DNA from 4 places in the Mesorhizobium sp. M5C.F.Ca.IN.020.29.1.1 genome. Region 4 is predicted to be linked to each of the others. Evidence: predicted binding sites of a transcription regulator. Region 4 holds the regulator's gene; each other region holds the start of a gene.

Region 1 (3,611 bases), on a different contig from region 4:
AACAATTCGGAGAATGTCGGCCGCACCGGTTGATGAATTGTCCGCCGGATTTGATCCATGGACTGCCTTCCTCTCCTGATGCATGTCGCCCAAAAGTGCACAGCGGTTTTGGGACAACGACATGCATTAAAACCAAGGAGGCGGCGGGATCGTCGGCAGGACTGTCGGCGGTCGCCGTCGCGACTTTGCGGGCTCAGCCTGGCGGCTTCTTCGGCACGATCGGCTTGAGGCGCACGCCCCTGCCGCCGCGCTCGCTGGCCTGGTTTTCGCCGATCAGTTCCACGCCGGCCTCATCGAGAGCCTGGATGACCTTCATCAGCGTGTCGACCACGCCCCTGACGACGCCGTCGCTCGCTTCCATACGCTGAATGGTGGGAAGCGAAACCCCGGCGCGCTCGGCGAGCGACTTCTGATCGATGCCGGCCAGCGCCCTCGCGGCGCGCATCTGCGCGGCAGTGATCATCGGCTAAACCCCCGTCTGAGTCTGCAGGTCCATATATAATACCATCATTGTGATGGTTCAAGCATCAGGATGCACATGTCAGACATGCACACCAGACCGTTTGCGTCCTGCAAAGCCTGCGCGCCAGCTGGGACAGCAGGCCCCAGCGCCGCAACTTCGAGGAGAATTAGCGCAGCGTCGTTCTGAACGGCCGGTTCAGCCGCCGTCGCTCTGCCCGCGCCATCGCTGTAGCGCCCATGCGGCCAGCCAGCACAGCATCGCCCAGGCGAAGCCGGCGCACCAGCCGGCCAGCACGTCGGATGGCCAATGAACGCCGAGATAGACGCGGCTGATGCCGACCAGCAGGGTCGTCAGCACCGCCAATGCCAGCACATAGATCTTGGTCGTTCGCCCAGGCAGGAAGCGCGACGCCATGCTGCCCAGCGTCAAATATGTCACTGCCGACAGCATCGCATGGCCGCTCGGAAACGAAAGCGATGCCACGTCGGCGAGATGCGAGACCAGATCGGGGCGCGGCCGGTCGATTCCGAGCTTCAGCGTGCTCGACAGGGCCTGCCCGCCCGCCACTGCGACGAGGACGAGAAACGCTGGTCCCAGCCTGTGGATCAGCAGCAGATAGACGATCACGGCGGCCGTGATCAATAGGAGCACGCTGGCGCTGCCGAGGCTGGTGATGTCGCGCATCGCCCCTTCCAGCCATAGCGGTCCGATCGGATTGTCGGGCTGGCCCGCTTCACGGAAGGCGAGCAGGATTTCCGTATCGAAGGCGTGCGGCGTAGTGTCTCGCGCCACCTCCATCAGTTCCTCAAACCCCCACAGTCCGCAGGCGATGACCAGTCCGGCGAGCAGCACCGGGAATTCGATTCTGTTGAGCAGCTTGCTTGCGGTATTCTTCATCGGCCCTCGCTGTTACGGCCTTTGCAGATAGGGCCCAAGCGTGATCAGTGCCACCGCTGCGATGGCGAGCACGATGCCGGTCGCCTGCAACGCATTGACGCGCTCGCCGAAGAAGACCAGTGCCACCACGTTCACCGACACCAGCTGGATCACTGCCGACAGGCTGAACGACACCGACATGCCGAATTCACGGATCAGCCTCAGCATGATCAGATTGCCCAGCGAGTAGAGCGCCAAAGTCAAAACGATCTTGCCGAGGCTGGGCGCCAGCCCCCATTGCTTGGCCGCCGTCGCCGCCAGCAGGAAGATCACCGTGGAAATGCCGAGCTGCCCCAGTCCCCAGAAACTCACTTTTTGTCCCTCTCGACGCGGTCCTTCCGCGCCTGCCGCTGATCTTGTTTCCGAAGCGCCGGTCGCGGTCAAGCGAGGCTGATCATGGACACGAAATCGGGGCTGGAAATTGGCCGGCAACGTCATCAAACTGTGATCTGCCGGCGATAGGCGGTCAGTCAAGCAATCGCTCCAGCCATCCCAAAGAAGCCAGAGGCAAGCCCCATGACTGAACATCGCTCCCCCGACACCCATTTCCGCACCAGCCTGCTCGAGGAAAACGATGGGCCAGGAACCAATCCCACCGACAACCAGACGATGGGCGAGATCATCGCCGCACGTTTCTCGCGCCGTGGTTTCCTGCAGGGATCGCTTGCGGCAACCGCCATCGCCGCCACCGTCAGCCCGCTGGCGCTGATCCTCGCCGACCATGCCCGCGCAGCCGGCGGATCGGCCTTCAGCTTCGACGAGGTCGAGGCGGGCGTCGACGACAAGCACCATGTCGCCGCCGGCTATGACGCCGACGTGCTGCTGCGCTGGGGCGATCCGCTGTTTGCCGATTCGCCGGAATTCGATCCGACAAAACAGTCGGCGCAAGCCCAGGAAAGACAGTTCGGCTACAACAACGACTATGTCGGCTATATCCCGCTCGACGGCTCGGCCGAGCATGGCCTGCTGGTGGTCAACCACGAATACACCAACCCGCATCTGATGTTTCCGGGCCTCGTCACTATCGTCGAGGGCGAGGCCGCCAAGCAGGCGCCGCTGAGCAAGGAACAGGTCGATATCGAGATGGCCGCGCATGGCGGCACCGTCGTCGAAATCCGCAAGGCATCAGGCAAATGGCAGGTGGTGCGCGACGGCAAGCTCAATCGCCGCATCACCTCCAACACCGAGATGGCACTGTCCGGCCCGGTCGCCGGCCACGACCGGGTCAAGACCAGTGCCGACCCGACCGGCACGAGGGTCTTCGGCACCGTCAACAACTGCGCCGGCGGCGTCACGCCCTGGGGCACCTACGTCATGGCCGAGGAAAACATACACGGCTATTTCTCGGGCGAGCTGCAGGAAGGCCACAAGGAAGCCGCCAACTACAAGCGCCTGGGAATTCCCGAAGGCGCCTATGAGTGGGCGGCGCATTACGACCGCTTCGACATCGGCAAGGAGCCGAACGAGCCGAATCGCTTCGGCTGGATCGTTGAAGTCGACGTCAACGATCCGACCTCGGTGCCAAGGAAGCGCACTGCCATGGGCCGCTTCAAGCATGAGGGCGCTGAATCGATCGTCGCCAAGGATGGCCGCGTCGTCTTCTATCTCGGCGACGACGAACGCTTCGACTATGTCTACAAATTCGTCACGGCCGGCAAGTTCAACGCCGAGGACCGCACCGCCAACATGGATCTCCTCGACGACGGCACGCTCTATGTCGCCAAATTCGCCGAGGACGGGGCGGTCGAATGGCTGCCCATCGTCTTCGGCCAGGGCCCGCTGACGGCGGAGAACGGCTTTGCCAGCCAGGCCGACGTGCTCATCGAGACGCGCCGTGCCGCCGATCTGCTCGGGGCCACCAAGATGGACCGCCCCGAGGATATCCAGCCAAATCCGACGACTGGCAAAGTCTACGTCATGTTGACCAACAATTCTAAACGCAAGACGGACCAGGTCGATGCCGCCAACCCACGCGCCGAAAACGCTTTCGGCCACATTATCGAGATCGTCGAGGACGGTGGCGATTTCACTGCCCCCAAGGGCAAATGGGAAGTGCTGTTGAAATGCGGCGATCCCTCGGTGGCCGAAGTCGGCGCCACCTTCTCGACCGCAACCACCGCCAATGGCTGGTTCGGCATGCCGGACAATTGCGCCATCGATGCGGCCGGCCGGCTCTGGGTCTCGACCGACGGCCAGGGCCCGAAGGCGACCG
Region 2 (3,611 bases), on a different contig from region 4:
GCGCATGTGTGCGCTGGAAGGTGCCGAAGATGCCCGCGCCACCGCATCCGGCATGGCGGCGGTGACAGCGGCGTTGCTGTGCAGCGCCAAGGCCGGCGACCACATCGTGGCGGCGCGCGCGCTGTTCGGCTCCTGCCGCTGGGTGGTCGAGACGCTGGCGCCGAAATACGGCATCGAGGCGACGCTGGTCGATGGCACCGAAATCGCCAATTGGGAAAAGGCGGTCAGGCCCAACACGAAGCTGTTCTTCCTTGAAAGCCCGACCAATCCGACGCTGGAAGTCGTCGACATCGCAGCCGTCGCCTCGCTTGCCGATTCGATCGGCGCGCGGCTGATCGTCGACAATGTCTTTGCCACGCCTTTGCAGCAGAAGCCGTTGCAGCTCGGCGCCCATATCGTCGTCTATTCGGCGACCAAGCACATCGACGGCCAGGGGCGCTGCCTCGGCGGCGTCATCCTGTCGGACAAGAAATGGATCGACGAGAACCTGCACGATTATTTCCGCCACACCGGTCCCAGCCTGTCGCCGTTCAACGCCTGGACGCTGCTGAAGGGCCTGGAAACGCTGCCGCTGCGCGTGCGCCAGCAGACGGAAAGTGCCGGCCGGATCGCGGACTTCCTCGCCGAGCGGCCGGAAATCGCCCGCGTCATCTATCCCGGCCGCGCCGATCACCCGCAAGCGGCGGTCGTCAAGAGGCAGATGTCGGGCGGCTCGACGCTGATCTGCCTCGACGTCAAGGGCGGCAAGCAGGCGGCCTTCGCCTTCCAGAACGCGCTCGATATCGTGCTGATCTCTAACAATCTCGGTGACGCCAAGAGCCTGATCACCCATCCGGCGACGACGACACACAAGAATCTGAGCGACGAGGCGCGCGCCGAACTCGGCATCGGGCCAGGCACGCTCAGGCTGTCCGTCGGCCTGGAGGACACCGACGACCTGCTCGAAGACATCGAGCAGGCCCTGAAAGCCGCCAGATAGTGCACTGGGCGGTGTCGCTCGAATCGTCAAAATCAGGCGCGGTCAGGCGCCCGACGGGGTCTCTTCCAATTCCGCAACGGCGCTGGTGTGGATGGTCATCGTGTTGCCACGCCAGTCGACGGCACCGCTGAGCCAGCCACGCGCCCAGACAATCGGCAAGATGCAATCGCGCGCCATCATCGCCGGGACCATGCGTAGCGACAGGTGCCAGCTCTTGGCCGAGGCGAGAGCGCATTCCGGGAGATAGGCGACTACCAGCACAACGAGGGCGGTCGCCGACAGGCTGAAGCCGGCGCCGGCCGCAGCAACCAGCGCAAGCGCCAGCGGCACCGCCGCGCCGACCAGTATTTCGGGTGCGAAGAACAGTGGGAAGGTGACGCGACGCAGGCGTGCCCAGCGGGCCTGGCGCGACCAGATTTCGCCGAGCGTGCGAAAACCGAGCGGCTGCTCAAAGGGCGAGGCGACGAGATTGACGCGCAGTCCAAGCCCGTTGACCAGCTTGGTCGCGGCGGCATCCTCGGCGATCTCGGCGGCAAGCGCACGGATCCCGCCATTGGCGTCGAGCATGGGCTTGTCCCACAACATGCTCTTGCCTTGGGCAAAGCCAAGGCCTATCGCCTCGCCGGTATATTGCCAGCGCGCCTGCAGCGTGTTGAGGAAGGCGCATTCGACCTCAGCCCAGAACCCGTCCGGCCGCGAGCCGATCGGCGTCGAGCAGACAAGGCCGGTGTCCGGCCGCCATGCCGCCATCAGATGCTGGACATAATCCCTCGGCATCAGAACGTTGGAATCGGCAAGGATGATCCAGCGGTGGCGCGCCGCCTCCCAGCCCTTCACGCAATTGTTGAGTTTCGGATTGCCGCTGATGCGATCGTCGCCGACGAGCAGCCGGGCCGGCACGGCCGGAAAACGGGCAATCGCATCGGTGACCGGCCTGGCCACCGGGTCGTCGGCATGGGCGACGCAGAAGATGAGTTCATAGCACGGCCAGTCGAGAGAGAAGGCGCGCTCGAGCGTCTCCTCGGCAAACGGCTCGACGCCGCGCGACGGCACGACGATCGACACCGGAGGCGCCTTGCCGGCTGGCGGCGCGATCCTGCCAGGCCGCTTCAGCTTCAACGAAGCGAGCAGGATGCTGGCAAGATTGACGAGAAGCAGAGCTGTGGAAAGCAAGGCGGCTGTGACTGTCAGTTCCATCGATATCTGGTCACTCCAGAAAAGCCGGCCGCATGATAGCCGTTTTCAACAGTTCGACGGAATGCTGAGTCGCCCGGCCCTGCACACCATCATTGTCATGTGTCACTTAAATGACATTGTTCTTCGGCACCTGCGCGCAAACGAGTCGGGCAACGACGGAAGCGCCCCGTTGACCAAACTGCGGAGAGCGTCGAAAGTTCCGTCTGCATATTGTGGAGTAGGCTATGTACAGCGCCGTTACGCGCAACATCGAAGTACAGGTCAGGCCGTTCTATCTGGAAGATCGCTCCGACCCGTCGGAGAACCGCTATGTCTGGGGCTACCAGGTGACCATCGACAACCAGTCGGATGAATTCGTACAACTTCTGTCACGCTATTGGCACATCACCGACGGCACCGGCCGGGTCGAGGAAGTGCGCGGCGCCGGCGTTGTCGGCGACCAGCCCGAACTCAACCCCGGCGACAGTTATCAATATACGTCTGGCTGCCCGCTCTCGACGCCGTCCGGCATCATGGTCGGCCACTATACGATGCGCAACAAGCGAGGCGAGACGTTCGACGTCGCCATCCCCGCCTTTTCGCTCGATCTGCCGGGCACGCGGCGCACCGTCAACTGACCAGCTAGACCTGATCCATCCCGATAGAATCGGGATGGGCTCTAACTCTTAGACCAGGACCTTTTCCGAACCGAAGGTCAGCGAAGCAAAAACGCTTTCCACTTTTCGATGCGCGGACCTTCGGTCGGGATCATGGTCTACTGCGCCGCGGCAAACTCCGCCGGATCGAAGTCATATTGCTTCGAGCAGAATTCGCAGGCGACATGAATGCCGCCATCCTCGGTGCTGTCCCTGATCTCGTCGGCTGAGAAACCTTCGAGTACGCCGCGGATCTTATCCCTGGAGCATGAGCACTCGTCGGCTACCGGTACGCCGCCGAAGACGCGGACGCCGTGCTCGTGGAACAGCCGGTAAAGCAACCGCTCAGCGCCGATCGTCGGGTCGATCAGTTCCGTCGGCTCGATGGTGCCAAGCAATGCCAGAAGTTCCTGCCAGGAATTGTCGGCCGGATCATGTATCTCATCGCGCGGATCGCCGTCGCCGCCCGGAAGGTCGGGCACGCGCATGCGTTCCGCCGATTGCGGCAGGAATTGCGCAAGGATGCCACCGGCACGCCATTGCTCGCGGGCACCGCCGACACCGGGCGTCAACAGCTTGGCCACCGAGAGTCTGAGGTCGGTCGGGATCTGTTCCGACTGGCGAAAATAGGTGCGCGCGGCCTCCTCCAGCGTCTCACCGTCGAGCTGGACGATGCCCTGATAGCGCTGCGTGTGGGCACCCTGGTCGATGGTCAGCGCGAGGACACCGCTGCCGAGCAGCGTCTGCTGCGAGGTCTCGCCGACAGATGTCAGTGCCTCCAGCCGGTCGGCGTCGAAGCG
Region 3 (3,611 bases), on a different contig from region 4:
GGAGACGCGCGGCATGGCTTCCGCCTCGCTGGCACGCTGCAGCGGCTCGGCGACATCGCCGCCCGCGGCGAGCTCCGGATCGAGCAGCCGGTGAGTGTAGTCGAAAGTCGGGCCGAGCAGCTGGCCGCCAGGAAGATCCTTGTAGGTCGCCGAAACGCGCCGCTCGACCAGCATCGCGCCAGTGTCGATCGCCTTGGTATAGCCGAAGCGTGGCAGCGTGGTCCGATAGGCACGAACCAGGAAGATCGCCTCGATCATGTCGCCGCGCGCCTGAACGATGGCGAGGGCCGCCAGCTCGCGGTCGTAGAGCGAACCCTCGCTCATCACCCGGTCGACGCCGAGCGCCAGCTGCTCGACGATCTGGTCGAGGCGCAGCGCCGGCACGGAACGGTCGCCGCGCCGGCGGTCGGCGAGCAGGGAGTGGGCGTTGGCAATGGCCGCTTCGCCGCCTTTTACCGCGACATACATATCACGCCTCCATCGTCTTGATGCGCGTCGTGCGCGGCAGGCAGGCAACGCCGTCGGGGGTGGCAAGGATGATGTCGACGCCACGCGGAAAGCGCAGGTTGTTCTGCTTCCATTGCTCGACGAAATGGCGCGGCACCTGCGCCGGCGCGATGGTTGCAGTCATTTCGATGCCGGGACCTTCGAGCAGCAGAGGGGCGCCTGAAACGATATCGCTCACCTGCAGGATCAGCGTCGTGGAGCGGTCGGGATAGTCCTGGGTGCCCTGTGAAAAGCCATCGAGCGACATCATCTCGGCCGGCGTGGCGATCAGCGCGAAATGCGCGTCGGCCGGCGTATTGGCCAGCGCCGCGCCGGTGTGGAAGCCGAGCCAGGATTTCACCGCTGCTGGGGCCTGCAAAACGAGGTCGAGCCAGAGCGGCGTGTCGTTGTCGCACAGCGCCAGCGCGATAGCGCCCGCGGTGGCCGACAGTGGCGCCGGCGGGCGGGCAAAGATCGGCAGGGGCTGCAGGGTGCCTGGCCGCGCCATCGCATCCATCACGGCGCGGAACACCGTCTGGGCGTCGAACACCGGATCGGCAAAGCCGCCCTCGATCGCTTGCGTTGCGATGTCCATCAGTCTTCTCCGCGTACCATGGTGAAGAAATCGACCTTCGTTGCCGCCGTCTCGGCGCGCCGCCGTTCATGTGCGCCGGCAAGTGCGGCCTGCAGCGGCGCAATGAGTTTTGTCTCGACCTCGCGGCGCAGGGCAGGATCCTGCCAGAGCGCGTCGGCGATCGCCGCCAGTTTTGCTTTCTGCTTGTCACGGCCGAGCGCGTAGCAGTGGCCGACCTGTCCGGATGCGAGCCGGACGGTAGCGCGGGTGACCGTCGCCTCGCCGACATTGAATGGTGCGCCGCCGCCGCCGATGCGGCCACGCACGGTGACCAGGCCGGTTTCGGGACCGCGCAGGAGTTCTGCTTCCGAAGGCAGGCCGGCTGCGTTCCAAAGGCGGACGATATCGTCGCCGGTCGATTGCGCCAGCGTCGCCATGACGGCCTTGCGCTCAGCCTGATCGCGCGCTTCCTGTCCTCGCATGGCAGCCATTCCTTCTCGTTCCGAATTTGTATAATGATGTAGACAATTATACAAATTATACCTATTCTCTAAAGCGTGTCCATGACGGATGGATGACAGGGCGAAAACATCGGGGCAAGAGATGATCGGGCAACAGATTGCCAGCAGCATAGAGCGGCGCAGCGGCGTCTCGCTGTGGCGGCAGATCGCCGACCAGATCCTGCATTCGATCGCCATCGGCGACTTTGCCGAGAATGCCGCGCTGCCCCCGGAGATTGCACTGGCGGAGCGTTATGGCGTCAACCGCCATACCGTGCGCAGCGCCATCGCAGCACTGGTACAGGATGGCGTGCTGAGGGCCGAACAGGGGCGCGGCACTTTCGTGCTTTCGCGCAAGCGGCTGTCCTATCCGATCGGCGCCCGCACCCGTTTTTCGGAGGGCTTGCAAGGGCAGGCGACGGAGCGCCGCAGCGTGCTGCTCGAATCGGCGGTCGAGCCGGCCAGCTGGCGCGTCGCCGAAGGGCTGGGGCTTGCCAAGGGTTCGAATGTCATACGCCTTGAGACGCGCGGCGAAGCCGACGGACAGCCGGTCTCGCGTGCCACCGGCTGGTTCGATGCGAAACGCTTCGAAGGCATCGAGGCCGCTATCGCGGAAACTGGATCGGTGACCGCCTCGCTCCAGCGTTTCGGCATCAGTGACTATCTCAGGCAATCGACAGTGCTGTCGGCGCGCCACGCAGATGCCGCCGATCTCGCCGATCTCGATCTGCAGTCCGGCGCCATCGTGCTGGTCACGGTCGCGGTCAATGTCACGCCGGACGGCCAGCCGATCCAGTTCGCCGAAACGCGTTTTCCGGCTGAGCGCGTCGAGCTCAAATTGTCGGCGCGGTAGGTAGGTGCGCGTCTATCCCGGTCTCATCCGACCTGAATGACCGCCTTGATCAGGCCGGATTTCTCATGCGCCCAGCGGCCGAGGTCGCGTGGTGTGTCGCCAAGCGTCGTGCGATGGGTGACGAGCTTTGCCAGCGGCACCGCGCCGTCGCGGATCGAGGCGGCGACATGGTCGAAGTCGGCGCGCAGCGCGTTGCGGCTGCCGATCAGCGTCATCTCGCGCTTGTGGAATTCGGGGTCGGAAAAGACGATGTCGTCCTTGACGACGCTGACCAGGACCAGCGTTCCGCCATGCGCGACATGGGCGAAAGCCGACTGGACTGACTGGGTGTTGCCAGTGGCGTCGAAAACCACGTCAAAGCCTTCGCCGTCAGTCGCCTCCCGCGCCAGATCGGTTGCCGATCCCTTCGAGCCGTCGAGGGTGGCAAAGTCGAGTTCGCTTGCGGCGAAACCCAGCCTCTCGGCACTCATGTCGAGCAGCGTCACGTCGAGACCGGCGATGCGGGCAAACAGCGCCGTGCCGAGCCCGATCGGCCCGGCGCCGATGACCAGCGTGCGCGCGCCGGGCTGCGCCAGCGAGCGCCGCACGGCATGCGCCCCGATCGCCAGGAACTCGACGGCGGCGGCGTCGGCCAGCGACAGGCCGTTGGCCGGGTAGAGGTTCTGCGCCGGCACCAGGATCCGTTCGCACATGGCGCCGTCGCGGTGGACGCCAAGCACCTCGATCCTGACGCAGCAATTAGGCTTGCCTTGCCGGCAGGCGATGCATTTGCCGCAAGCGAGATAGGGATTGATGATCACCGGTTCGCCAACGGCCAGATCGACGCCTTCGCCGGCCTCGATCACAGTGCCGGAAACCTCGTGGCCCATGATGCGGGGATAAGCGAGGAACGGATGCTTGCCCTCGAAGATATGATAGTCGGTGCCGCAGATGCCGACATGACTAACCCCGACCAGCGCCCAGCCAGAGGGCGGAGTGCCTGGCGCCGGGCGGTCTTCCAGAACAAGCTCACCGGGCGAGCGGCAGACGACGGCTTTCATAGTTCAATCCAGTCTGTTCATGAAACCGCCGGCCCCGCTAGCGCCGGGCCGGCGGTTGTTAATATGGTCTACTTGCCGCGGCGGCGCAGGCCGTCGAAATAGACGATGACGATAATTAGCACGCCGGTAATGATGCGCTGCCAGAAGGCATTGACGTT
Region 4 (3,611 bases):
CCGTATTCCTGAATTTCTTCGGCATGCCGCGCTCCGCCCCGGTGGTCGGCGGCATGGTGCTGGCGCTGATGACCCTGCCGATCATCATTATCGCCTCGCGCGCTTCGCTGCGCGCGGTGCCACCGTCGATCCGCGAGGCGGCGCTTGGCATCGGAGCCTCCAAGGTTCAGACCGTATTCCATCACGTCCTGCCGCTGGCGATGCCGGGCATCATGACCGGCACCATTCTCGGAATGGCGCATGCGCTGGGCGAAACCGCGCCGTTGCTGATGATCGGCATGGTCGCCTTCATCGTCGACATTCCCGGCGGCTTTACCGATCCCGCGACGATCCTGCCGGTGCAGATATTCATGTGGGCGGATTTCCCGGAAGCTGGATTCCAGCAGAAGACTTCGGCGGCGATTTTGATTTTGCTGCTGTTTTTGGTCATCATGAACGCCATTGCAGTGATACTGCGCAGGCGCTTCGAGCGGCGCTGGTAAGGGGTAGAGGATATGAACATCATGACGGAAGCCGGCGTCGAACAGAAACTGAGCAGCGGAACCAATGCCCCTTCGATCAAGATGAAGGGCGAAAAGGTCTCTGTTCATTACGGTGAGAAGCGAGCTCTGTTCGACGTGGACCTCGATGTCCGCGAGAACCAGGTGACGGCGTTGATCGGCCCATCGGGCTGTGGCAAGTCGACCTTCCTGCGTTGCCTGAACCGAATGAACGACACGATCGATATCGCGCGGGTGAGCGGCAAGATAACGCTCGACGGCGAGGATGTTTACGACCCGAAAATCGATGTCGTCGAGCTGCGAGCTCGCGTCGGCATGGTATTCCAGAAGCCGAACCCGTTTCCGAAATCGATCTATGAAAACGTCGCCTACGGTCCGCGCATTCACGGCCTGGCCAGGAGCAAGTCCGAGTTGGACGGCATCGTTGAATCGAGCCTGAAGAAAGCCGGTCTGTTCAACGAGGTCAAGGATCGCCTGCTCGAGTCGGGCACCGGTCTCTCCGGCGGACAGCAGCAGCGCCTGTGCATCGCGCGCGCCATCGCCGTGTCGCCGGAAGTGATTCTGATGGACGAGCCCTGTTCGGCGCTGGATCCGATCGCCACCGCCCGCGTCGAGGAACTGATCGACGAACTGCGCCAGAACTACACGATCGTCATCGTCACCCACTCGATGCAGCAGGCAGCGCGCGTGTCGCAACGCACGGCGATGTTCCATCTCGGCTACCTGGTCGAGGAGGGCGCAACCGACAAGATGTTCACCAATCCCGACGACAAGCGCACCCAGGACTACATCACCGGCCGGTTCGGCTGAGCGGTCCGGCGGCGAATTTCGAACACGAGGACAGGATCATGGGTGAACACACCGTCGCATCTTTCGACGAGGAACTGGAGCACATCGACAGGCTGATCCGCGACATGGACGAGCTCGCCGCCGCGATGGTCGCAACCTCGATCCGCGCGTTGCTTGCGTCAGACAATGCGATGGCGCAGCGTGTCGTCTCGGACGACGCGATCATGGATGCGCGGCAGCGCGAACTCGACGACAGTGCGATCACGCTGATCGCCAAGCGGCAGCCGATGGCGCAAGATCTGCGCGCCGTGGTTGGCGCAATCCGCATGGCCGGTGATCTCGAGCGCATCGGCGATTTGGCCAAAAACATAGCCAAGCGGGTCAGCGCAGTCGGGCAGAGCACCACGCCGCGCAATCTGTCGCACGGTATCGACGGGATGGCGGATCTCGTTCTTGTGCAGCTCCGCGGGGTGGTTGAGCACTATGTGTCGCGCAATGCCGGCGCTTTGAAAGAACTGCGCGCCGACGATCAGAAGATCGACGTGAAATACACGGCGGTTTTCCGCGAACTCCTGACCTACATGATGGAGGATCCGCGCAACATCACCGCTTGCACCCATCTTCTGTTTTGCGCCAAGAATCTCGAACGCATCGGCGATCATGTCACCAACATAGCCGAAAACGCCTACTTTGTCGTGACCGGGCAGCAATTGCCGGCGGATCGCCCGAAGCTCGACGAAACGACGATGTCGGCGCCGGCGACATGACAGGAGTGACCGGCCGATGATCGCGCCGCGCATCATGGTGGTGGAGGATGAAGAGCCGCTGGGCGTCCTCCTCCGCTACAATCTGGAATCCGAAGGCTATCAGGTCGAGGTGGTGACGCGCGGCGACGAGGCCGAAATCCGGCTGCAGGAAAACGTGCCCGATCTTCTGGTGCTCGACTGGATGGTGCCGGCGGTTTCGGGCATCGAGCTTTGCCGGCGCCTTCGGGTGCGTCCCGAAACCGAGCGGCTGCCGATCATCATGCTGACCGCGCGCGGCGAGGAGAGCGACCGGGTGCGCGGCCTTTCCACCGGAGCCGACGACTATCTGGTCAAGCCGTTCTCGACACCGGAATTCATGGCCAGGGTCAAGGCGCTGCTGCGCCGCGCCAAGCCGGAAGTACTGTCCAGCGTGCTGAAGGTCGGCGACATCATGCTCGATCGCGAATCGCACAGGGTCTATCGCAAGAAGAGCGAGATCCGGCTCGGGCCGACCGAATTCCGGCTGCTCGAATTCATGATGCGGCACCCGGGTCGGGTCTTCTCGCGCAGCCAGTTGCTCGACAATGTCTGGGGCGAGACGATCTACATCGACGAGCGCACGGTGGACGTCCATGTCGGCCGGTTGCGCAAGGCGGTCAACAATGGTCGCATGCCCGATGTCATCCGCACCATCCGCGGCGCGGGCTATGCGATCAGGGAAGACTAGGGATGTGCTGATATCCAGGTGGTGCCGGCCTGCGAACGCCGGCTTCCTGGGCTTCCGGTGCTCACGTACCCAAAAGTACGCTCCGCTCCGGTTCTCGGAACCCACCATTCTCGACTCGGCCTGACCTGAATCTCAACACACCCCAAGTCGCGATCCGGGATCCTCCCTTCGAGTTCAAGCCACGTTCTTTCCGACCGAGCCGGCTCGTGCCTGGATGCTCGGCGCGAAGATCTCTTGGTCGACGAAGCTCAGCGCCCGCATGGCGCAGCCTTCTCGGATCAGCGGCAGTTCGTTCGGCTCGGTGTCGAAGGAAATCGAACCCGAATGCTGGCCGCCCGCGGTCTGGGCGATGGCCTCGCGCAGGGCCGGCTCGATCAGGTCGAAGGCGGCAGCGCTGGCACCGACCATGGCGACCGGCGCCGGATCGATCAGCGCGAACAGGCTGCCGAGCCCGAAGCCGAGCGCCTCGCCGGCCTTGCGGTAGGCTTCGCGCTCCGGTCCGTCCGTCTCGCGCGCCCGGGCCGCCAGTGCCCGCATCTCGGCGTCGCTGACATCGGCGACCGGCTCGGCGTTCTCGCTCAATTGCCTCGCGTTGCGCCAGATAGCGTAGTTGCCGGCATAAGCCTCGACGCAACCGCGCCGCCCGCAGCGGCAAAGCGCGCCGCCCGGCCGATGAATCATGTGGCCGAATTCGCCGCCTGAGGAATGGGTGCCGGTGAACAGCTCGCCCTTGAGCACCAGCCCCATACCGATGCCATGCGAGAGCAGGATGGCGATGAAATCGTCGCGGTAGCGATCCGGGTCGCGCCAGCGCAGCGCCACGGCCATCATGTTGCAGTCGTTCTCCAT

The links. The regulator PhoB, encoded in region 4, activates phosphate uptake and scavenging genes when phosphate is short. The targets are predictions, from matches to a motif close to TGTCATNNANCTGTCAT.
Region 1: EOA85_RS01530 (PhoX family phosphatase) is a predicted target of PhoB. The motif match lies at 1,832-1,848, and genes of this name have one in related genera.
Region 2: EOA85_RS21865 (ceramide glucosyltransferase) is a predicted target of PhoB. The motif match lies at 2,276-2,292, and genes of this name have one in related genera.
Region 3: phnF (phosphonate metabolism transcriptional regulator PhnF) is a predicted target of PhoB. The motif match lies at 1,624-1,640, and genes of this name have one in related genera.

The regions. Positions count from the first base shown of each region.
Region 1 is NZ_RZSW01000007.1:24,064-27,674, forward strand. It holds gene EOA85_RS01510 (SulP family inorganic anion transporter) at 1-59, opposite strand, end outside; gene EOA85_RS01515 (helix-turn-helix transcriptional regulator) at 194-463, opposite strand; gene EOA85_RS01520 (phosphatase PAP2 family protein) at 659-1,360, opposite strand; gene EOA85_RS01525 (hypothetical protein) at 1,373-1,711, opposite strand; gene EOA85_RS01530 (PhoX family phosphatase) at 1,916-3,611, shown strand, end outside.
Region 2 is NZ_RZSW01000299.1:1,990-5,600, reverse strand. It holds gene EOA85_RS21870 (O-succinylhomoserine sulfhydrylase) at 1-979, shown strand, start outside; gene EOA85_RS21865 (ceramide glucosyltransferase) at 1,022-2,176, opposite strand; gene apaG (Co2+/Mg2+ efflux protein ApaG) at 2,401-2,793, shown strand; gene EOA85_RS21855 (Hsp33 family molecular chaperone) at 2,931-3,611, opposite strand, start outside.
Region 3 is NZ_RZSW01000487.1:696-4,306, forward strand. It holds gene EOA85_RS27740 (carbon-phosphorus lyase complex subunit PhnI) at 1-468, opposite strand, end outside; gene phnH (phosphonate C-P lyase system protein PhnH) at 470-1,081, opposite strand; gene phnG (phosphonate C-P lyase system protein PhnG) at 1,081-1,542, opposite strand; gene phnF (phosphonate metabolism transcriptional regulator PhnF) at 1,664-2,413, shown strand; gene EOA85_RS27760 (zinc-binding alcohol dehydrogenase family protein) at 2,437-3,453, opposite strand; partial or broken gene EOA85_RS27765 (ABC transporter permease) at 3,522-3,611, opposite strand, start outside.
Region 4 is NZ_RZSW01000094.1:5,969-9,579, reverse strand. It holds gene pstA (phosphate ABC transporter permease PstA) at 1-482, shown strand, start outside; gene pstB (phosphate ABC transporter ATP-binding protein PstB) at 495-1,310, shown strand; gene phoU (phosphate signaling complex protein PhoU) at 1,349-2,056, shown strand; gene phoB (phosphate regulon transcriptional regulator PhoB) at 2,073-2,762, shown strand; gene EOA85_RS10480 (ROK family protein) at 2,937-3,611, opposite strand, start outside.